2 regions of the Sphingomonas ginkgonis genome follow, and region 2 is predicted to be linked to the other one. Evidence: predicted binding sites of a transcription regulator. Region 2 holds the regulator's gene; the other holds the start of a gene.
What was found. The regulator LexA, encoded in region 2, represses DNA repair genes until DNA is damaged. The targets are predictions, from matches to a motif close to GTTCCNCNCTTGTTCT.

Region 1: a site for LexA is predicted at 1,948-1,963, ahead of radA (DNA repair protein RadA). Genes of this name have one in related genera too.

What each region holds. Positions count from the first base shown of each region.
Region 1 covers NZ_RWJF01000001.1:2,955,972-2,960,380, forward strand. The annotation lists gene HMF7854_RS14230 (DUF1801 domain-containing protein) at 1-297, opposite strand, end outside; gene radA (DNA repair protein RadA) at 568-1,932, opposite strand; gene HMF7854_RS14240 (alpha/beta fold hydrolase) at 2,082-2,978, shown strand; gene HMF7854_RS14245 (MFS transporter) at 3,076-4,338, shown strand; gene cysK (cysteine synthase A) at 4,335-4,409, shown strand, end outside.
Region 2 covers NZ_RWJF01000001.1:1,554,952-1,559,360, reverse strand. The annotation lists gene HMF7854_RS07540 (peptidylprolyl isomerase) at 1-762, shown strand, start outside; gene HMF7854_RS07535 (anthranilate synthase component II) at 778-1,344, shown strand; gene lexA (transcriptional repressor LexA) at 1,403-2,074, shown strand; gene HMF7854_RS07525 (VOC family protein) at 2,074-2,424, shown strand; gene HMF7854_RS07520 (PilZ domain-containing protein) at 2,446-3,147, opposite strand; gene HMF7854_RS07515 (response regulator) at 3,279-3,668, shown strand; gene HMF7854_RS07510 (EAL domain-containing protein) at 3,668-4,409, shown strand, end outside.

The DNA.
Region 1 (4,409 bases), 1.4 Mb from region 2:
CCTGATGTCGATCGCCCGGCGGACATTCCCTTCCAGGCTGCTGTTGAACAGCCCCGTCGGGTCCGCCAGCGCCGCGCCATGGGCGAAGGTGAGCTTAACCACCGCCTTGTAGCTCTCGCCGGTGCAAATGATCCCGGCCTTCTCCCACACCGGCACCCCGCGCCACTTCCACATCTCCTCGACGTCCGGTACGGCCTCGTGGATCAGCTGGCGCACCCTGGCGAGCGTCTCCCCGCGCCAGTCGGCAAGGTCGGAGATGCGCTGGTCGATGAGGGCGGACGGACTGGCTTCAGTCATTCTTCTCTCCTCCGGGCCGTCATGCCCGCTTCGTCAACAAGCGAAGGCAGCTGGACCCCCGCGTGCGCGGGGGCGACGCAGGGGTTTATAGCGCAAGGTGGGGGCCGATGGTCCATCGCAACGGAGGAACTCGGCCCGGTCACTCCCCTCTCCTTCCCTCGTCGTCATTCCCGCGAAAGCGGGGATCCAGCTTTTCTCTTCACCGTTGAAGGCAGCTGGACCCCCGCCTGCGCGGGGGTGACGGTTCATTCATCCTGACGTCGAGCGGCTTCACCGTCCGAGCAGTTGGTCGACCAGCTGGCGCAAATTGCCGAAGCGGGCGAGCTCGATGCCCTTGCCGTCGAGACCGGCCGGGACCCACGCCCGCGAGAAGCCGAGCTTGGCCGCCTCCTTGAGGCGGAGCGCGCCGTGGGCGACCGGGCGGACCTCGCCGGACAGCGCGATCTCGCCGAACGCGACGGTCTCGGGGGGAACCGGCCGCTCCGACAGCGAGGAGATGAGCGCCGCCGCCACCGCGATGTCCGCTGCGGGGTCGCTCAGGCGGTAGCCGCCAGCAACATTGAGATAGACCTCCGCGGACGCGAAGCTGAGCCCGCAGCGCGCCTCGAGCACCGCGAGGATCATCGCCAGCCGGCCGCTGTCCCAGCCGACCGCCGAGCGCCGCGGCGTGGCCCCGCTCGCCAATCGGACGGTCAGCGCCTGGATCTCGACCAGCACGGGCCGCGTGCCCTCGAGCGCGGGGAACACCGCAGTGCCGCTGACCGGCTCGCCGCGCTGGGTGAGGAACAGCGCCGACGGGTTGGGCACTTCGCTCAGCCCCTCGCTCTCCATCGCGAAAACGCCGATCTCGTCGGTGCCCCCGAAGCGGTTCTTGACCGCGCGGAGAATGCGATACTGGTGCGACCGCTCGCCTTCGAAGTTGAGCACCGCGTCGACCATATGCTCGAGCACGCGCGGCCCCGCGATCGAGCCGTCCTTGGTGACATGGCCGACGAGGATCAGCGCAGTGCCATGGTCCTTGGCGAAGCGGACCAGCTCCTGCGCCGAGGCGCGGACCTGGCTGACGGTGCCGGGCGCACCCTCGATCAGGTCGGAATGCATCGTCTGGATGGAATCGATGACGAGCAGCGCAGGCGGCTCGCCCGACCCCAGCGTGGTCAAGATGTCGCGGACCGAGGTGACGCTCGCCAGCCGGACCGGCGCGCCGCCCAGCCCGAGGCGGAGCGCGCGGAGCCGGACCTGGTCGACCGCCTCCTCGCCCGAGACATAGACGACCCCGCCGCCCGCCGCCGCGACGCGGGCGGAGACCTGGAGCAGGAGCGTCGACTTGCCGATCCCCGGATCGCCCGCGAGCAGCATGACCGAGCCGGGCACGATCCCGCCGCCGACCGCCCGGTCGAACTCGGCGACCCCGGACGAGATCCGCCTGGGCAGCGCGACGACCGCGTCGAGCCCGACCAGCTCGACCGCCCGCCCGCCGCTCTGAAGGTCATGTTTCTGGGCGAAGGGCGTGCCGATGACGTTCGCCTCCTGCGCCAGCGTGTTCCACTCGGCACAGTCGGGGCACTGGCCCTGCCAGCGCGACGACACCCCGCCGCACGCCTGGCAGACATATCGGGACTTGAGCTTGGCCATCATGCGAGCCTAGCCGGTCCCCTTCTGTTCTCCTAGCCCCTTCGTCCGGCGCATGCCGGCGGCGGCTGGTCCTGCCGCCCCGACGATGGCGCAACGGAGCTCCAGGATGCTCGTTAACCCCGCTTAACTCCGGACAGAAAGGAACGGCCATGCCCTACGCCAAGGCAAAAGACGGCACGATGCTCTACTACAAGGACTGGGGCCGCGGTGATCCGGTCGTCCTGCTGCACGGCTGGCCGCTGAGTGGCGATTCCTTCGATGACGCCGCCGTTCGCCTGGTCGAAGCCGGCCACCGCGCGATCATTCCCGACCGGCGCGGCTTCGGGCGCTCGGATCAGCCGTGGGACGGGCATGATTACGACACCTATGCCGACGATGTCGCGGCGGTGCTCGAGGATGCCGGGGTCAACGAGCCGGTCAGCCTCGTCGGCTTCTCGATGGGCGGCGGCGAAGTCGCGCGCTTTCTGACGAAGCAGGGCCAGCGGCGGGTCAAGAAAGCCGTGCTGATCAGCTCGGTCGTGCCCTACATGGCGCAGACCGACGACAATCCCAACGGGGTCCCGCAGTCGACCTTCGACCAGATGACCGAAGGCATGAAGAAGGACCGTGCGCACTTCTTCAAGGGCTTCTTCAAGGACTTCTTCGGGTCGGGGCTGCTCAGCAATCCGGTCAGCGACGAGGTCGAGATGAACGCCTGGCGGCAGGCGATGATGGCCGGGCTGCGGCCGACGCTGGCGGCGGCGCAGGCCTTCGCCACCACCGACTTCCGCCCCGACCTCAAGAGCTTCACCGTTCCGACCTTGGTCATCCACGGGACCAGCGATCAGACCGTGCCGATCGACGCCACCGGCCGGGTGGTCGCCAACGAGGTGCCCGGTGCGCAGCTGATCGAATATGACGGCAGCGCGCACGGCGTGACCGAGACCGACAAGGAGCGGCTGATCAACGACCTGCTCACCTTCCTCGGCGACGGCCGGGGCGCACAGGCGAGCGGGCAGGATGACCAGCGGAGCGCCATCCCGCTCACGCTGACCGAGCGCTACTGACGATCGGGACGACCCGGGCCGGAGCGCTCCGGCCCGGGTCAATATTGCACGCGGCCGCTCCCTTGCCGCCCCGCCCCCCGGCCCCTACGGCCGCGGCGTGAGCCTTCTTCCCCCGCCGCTCCGGATCCCCGCCTTCCGCGCTTTCTGGATCAGCCGTCTCGCCTCGACGCTGGGCGGCCTCTCGATGGTCATCGTCATCGGGTGGCAGGTCTACGACCTGGCACGCGGGACGATGGGGGTGGAGGCGGCCTCGCTCCGGCTCGGCCTGGTCGGGCTGGTCCAGTTCGTGCCGCTGTTCCTGCTCAGTATGGTCGCGGGCTGGGCATCGGACCGGTTCGACCGGCGCTGGATCGCCCGCGGGGCGGTCGGGGTCGACCTGTTCTGCGCGGCGGTGCTCGGCTGGACGACCTTCAGCGGGACGATCAACCTCCCCATCCTGTTCGGGATCGCGGCGCTGCTGGGCGTCGGGCGCGCCTTCGCCGGACCGTCGCTCGGCGCGCTCGCCCCCAACCTCGTCCCGCGCGACATCCTTCCCAACGCGATCGCCTTGTCGTCGATGGCGTGGCAGAGCGGCGCGATCTTCGGGCCGGCGCTCGGCGGCTACCTCTACGCGATCCACGCGCACGTCCCCTACACCGTCGCGGTTGGCCTGTTCGTGCTGTCGCTGGCTTGCCTGTTCCTGATCCCGCCGCTCCCGCCGCGGCCGGCCGAGGAGCGCCGCCACCCGCTGATCGAGGCACGCGAAGGCCTTCGCTACGTCCGCCACAACCGCTTCGTGCTCGGCGCGATCAGCCTCGATCTGTTCGCAGTCCTGCTCGGCGGAGCGACCGCCATGCTCCCGGTGTTCGCGCGTGACATCCTCCACGCCGGCCCGACCGGACTGGGGCACCTCCGCGCGGCGCCGGCGCTCGGCGCCACGCTCACCGCCGCCTGGTTCGCCTTTCGCCCGCTGAAGACCAACGTCGGGGTGAAGATGCTGCTCGCGGTCGGCGTGTTCGGGGTCGCGACGATCGCGTTCGGCCTGTCGCGCTCGATGCCGCTGTCGCTCGCCTGCCTGGCGCTGCTCGGCGCGGCGGACATGGTCAGCGTCTATGTCCGCCAGTCGCTGGTCCAGCTCTACACGCCCGACAACATGCGCGGGCGGGTCGGGGCCGTGTCGTCGCTGTTCATCTCGGCCTCGAACGAGCTGGGCGAGGCGGAGAGCGGCTTCCTGGCATCGGCGATCGGACCGGTGCTGGGGGTTGTCGGCGGCGGGATCGGCGCCATCTTGATCGTCATCCTGTGGTCCCGGCTGTTTCCGGAACTGGCCCAGGCCAGCAGTTTCGACGCGCCGCTCGGCGCCAAGGAGGCAAAGGCATGAAGGCGAATAGCATCCTCGACACGATCGGAAGGACTCCGCACATCCGGCTGAACAAGCTGTTCGGCGACCGT
Region 2 (4,409 bases):
GTCGGCACCGTCGAGGACGAGCTCAGCAACGGCGCCAACTTCACCGAGACGGTCGCCAAGCACAAGCTGCCGGTCAGCGAGACCCCGCCGCTGCTCGCCAACGGCCAGTCGCGCACGCAGCCGGGCTTCAGGCTCCCGGCCGAGCTCCAGCCGGTCCTCAAGGAAGGCTTCGCGCTGTCGCCCGACGACGATCCCACCGCGGTCAACCTGCAGGGCGATGCCGGCTATGCGCTGGTGGCGCTCGGCCCGGTCACCGCGGCGCAGCCGGCTCCGCTGGCGCAGATCGGCGACCAGGTCCGCGCCGACCTCGTCCGCCAGGGCGCGCTCGACAAGGCCCGCTCGAGCGCCCAGGCGATCGCCGCCCGCGTCGGCAACGGCAGCATCGCCGCGGCGGTGAAGACGCTCGGCGTCCCGGTCCCGGCGCCCGCGCCGGTCACCGCCCGCCGGATCCAGCTGCTCCAGCTCCAGGGCAATGTCCCGCCCGCGCTGCGGATGCTGTTCAGCCTGCCCGCCGGCAAGACGCAATATGTCGCTGCCCCGAACGACGAGGGCTTCTTCCTGGTGAAGGCCGACCGGGTGGTCGCCGGCGACGCCCGCACCAACCCGAGCGTGATCGCGCAGCAGCAGGCGCAGCTCAACCAGCAGGCCGGGAGCGAGCTCGCCGAGCAGTTCATCCGCGCCGCTCAGAAGAGCCTCGGCACCCGCCGGAACGCCGACGCGATCGCGCAGGGGCGGCAGCGGCTGCTGACCAGCGGGCAGTAGGCGAAACACCCGGCCGTGAAGGTGCTGGTGATCGACAATGTCGACAGCTTCACCTTCATGCTGGTCGACCAGCTGCTGAGCCTCGGCGCCGAGGTCCCGGTCGTCCGCAATGACGCACTGAGCGTCGCCGCCGCCCTTTCAAGCGATGCCGACGCGTTGCTGGTTTCCCCTGGCCCGGCCGGGCCGGAGGACGCCGGCATCTCCGTCCCGCTCGCCGCCGCCTGCATCGCCGCCCGCCGGCCCTTGCTCGGCGTCTGCCTCGGCCACCAGGCAATCGCGCTCGCCGCGGGTGGCAGCGTCGAGCGGACCCTCCCCGTCCATGGCAAGACCGCGGCGGTGGCGCATGACGGCAGCGGCTTGTTCGAGCGGCTCCCCTCCCCGCTCACCATGACCCGCTACCATTCGCTCGCGGTCGCCGTCCCGGGTCCCGACCTCGTCGCCAACGCGCACAGCGAGGATGGGACGATCATGGGCCTCCGCCACCCCGCCGCGCCCGTTCACGGCGTCCAGTTCCACCCGGAGAGCGTAGCCTCCGAGCAGGGCCGCGATCTCCTCGAGAACTTCCTCCGCCTGGCTGCTTGACGCCGAGTCGCACGTTCGATAGACGTTCCCCGTTCGTTCCTTCTTCGGGGCTCCGACCATGCTTACTGCCAAGCAGCACGAACTTCTCCAGTTCATCCATGACCGGCTTGGCGAGACGGGGGTGAGCCCCAGCTTCGACGAGATGCGCGAGGCGCTCGACCTCAAGAGCAAGTCGGGGGTCCACCGGCTGATCTCGGCGCTTGAGGAGCGCAAGTTCATCCGCCGCCTGCCCAACCGCGCCCGCGCGCTCGAGGTGCTGCGGATGCCCGAGGCGGCGAAGCCCGCCGGCGCCCGGCCCGCCGCCGCGCCCGAGCTTCGGCCCGCCCCGGCGCTGCGCACCCCGGCCAACGACACGATCGAGATCCCGCTGCACGGGCGGATCGCGGCCGGCACCCCGATCGAGGCGCTGCAGGGACAGGAGCAGTTCGCCGTTCCCGCCGCGCTGCTCGGCCCGGGTGAACATTATGCGCTCGAGGTCGCCGGGGATTCGATGGTCGAGGAAGGCATTCTCGACGGCGACTTCGCGCTCATCCGCAAGGTCGACATTGCCCGCGACGGCGAAATCGTGGTGGCGCTGATCGACGGGGCCGAGGCGACGCTCAAGACCTTCCGGCGCGAAGGGCAGATGGTCCGCCTCGATCCCGCCAACCGCAGCTACGAGGCGCAGCGCTACGATCCCCGGCGGGTGCAGATCCAGGGCCGGCTCGCCGGCCTGATCCGGCGCTACTGATGGCGCGGATCGACTATGTCGAGCTGCCGAGCCTCGCCGCGCACGAACTGACCGCGGCCTTCTACGGCAAGGCCTTCGGCTGGACCTTCACCGCGTTCGGGCCGGACTATTCGGCGACCACCAGCGGCGATGTCGATCTCGGGTTGCAGGGCGATCCCAACGAGGCGCTGTCGGCGCCGCTGCCGGTGATCCGGGTCGACGACATCGAGGAAGCGCTCGACGCGGTGCTCGCCAACGGCGGGACGCTGTCGCGGCCGATCTTCACCTTTCCCGGCGGCCGACGCTTCCACTTCATCGATCCCGGCGGGAACGAGCTCGCGGTGTGGGTCGCCGAGGACCACCGCGACTAGCAGGAACGGCGGCGCCGGCGCTCAGTGGCGCTTGTAGCTGGCCTTGAGGCTGGCGAGCTCGAGCCGCTTGCCGACCCACTCGGCCAGCTCGTCGAAGCTCAGCGGTTCGTCGAACACGATCCCGGCCCGGCGGTCGCAGAACCAGCGGATGCTGCCGCGGATCGGCCGGAGGCTCTCGACCACCACCACCACGTCCTTGCCGAGGCAATATTCCTCGATAGGCATGACCTTCATCCCGCCCAGCGAGATGTCGTGGACGTCGACCGTGTAATAGACCTTGCCGACCCGGATCGAGGCCTTGCAGTCGACTTCCAGCCGCGGCGGCCGCGGGCGGAAGCCGTGGCGCGGCTTGCGCCCGGCGAGCAGCTCGCCGAGGTCGACATTCTGGTCGAACTTGAGCCCGCAGGTGCCCTCGCGCGTCCAGACGATGGTCGAGGGGATCTTCTGGGTCGAGAACTCCAGCTCGATCTTCTCGCCGACCTTCACCTCGCGGCTGGTCTCGGCCATCAGCCCGCCCGCGGAGATGTTGCGGACCCGGATAAGCTGCTCATGGTCGCTGGCGATCAGCTTGGCGACGCGGAGCAGCGGCAGGAGGCGATCGTCGACGCGCCGCTCGGCCGGCCGCGGCACCGCGGTCGACAGCGAGAAGGTGGTCGACTCGAAGGCCGCCTCGTCCTGTTCGGACGTCCGGTGCGACCTCCGTCGCAGGAGAGATGCCAGCATGAAGTCTTCCCGTTAGCGGACTGTTGCACCCCGTTTTCGGCCCAACGGGTTAAAACTCCGTTTCGGGAACGACTGGGCGTTTGACGCGCTCAATCAAAACGCCCAACACGTTCGATCATGAGGGTGATTTGATGGAGCAGCCACGGCTGCTGCTGATCGACGACGAACCGGCACTCGCCGATTACGTCGCCGCGGCGGCGCGTCATTGCGGCTATAAGCCGATGGTTGCGCGCGATCAGCGTGATTTCTTTTCGCAATTCACGACGGAGCGGCCGGACATGGTCGCGCTGGACCTGGGCATGCCCGAAATGGATGGAGTCGAGCTGCTCCGCCTGCTGGCCGAGAACCAGTTCGACGGCCCGGTGCTGATCATCTCTGGGTTCGACCGGCGGGTGCTGGAGAGCGCGTTCCGCCTCGGCGAGGCGCTCGGGCTGACCATGGTCGGGCCGCTCGAGAAGCCGGCCCGGCTCGAGGCGCTCGAGGATCTCTTCACCCGGTTGAAGCCCACGCCGGCGAACTGATGCGCGTCGGCCTCGAACGCGGGCTGTTGGACGGCTTCGAGCGAGCCCTCATCAACAATCGCCTGTCGATGGTCTACCAGCCCAAGGTCCGGCTGTCGGATGGCAAGCTGGTCCGGGTCGAGGCCCTCGTCCGCTGGGAGGACAGCCGCTACGGCAGCGTCCCGCCCTCCCGCTTCGTCCCGCTGGCCGAGCGCCACGGCCTCATCGACCCGCTCACCCAGTGGGGGCTGCGCACCACGCTCCGCCAGTGGCTCGCCTGGTGCGGCGAGGGGCTCGACACCTGCCTCGCCTTCAACATCTCCGCGCTGTCGCTGCAGCACCTCGATTTCCCCGACCTGGTCGAGCGGATGTGCCGCGCGCTGGAGGTCCCGGCCGACCGGCTGGTGCTCGAGCTCACCGAGGGGGCGACCCAGCCGCTGATCAAGCTGATGGACACGCTGACCCGCTTCAGGATCAAGGGCATCGGCCTCGCCATCGACGACTTCGGAACCGGCTATTCGAGCCTGATGCAGCTCCGCCAGCTTCCCTTCACCGAGGTCAAGATCGACCGCTTCTTCGTCGCCGACGCGCCGGAGAGCCGCGACAGCCGGGTGATCGTCAAGGCGATGATCGACCTCGCGCACGGGCTCGGCCTGACCGTCACCGCGGAAGGGGTCGAGACCGCCGAGCAGCTCCGCCTCCTCCGCGATCTCGGCTGCGACGTGGTCCAGGGGTATCTGGTCGCCGCCCCGCTCGAGCCCG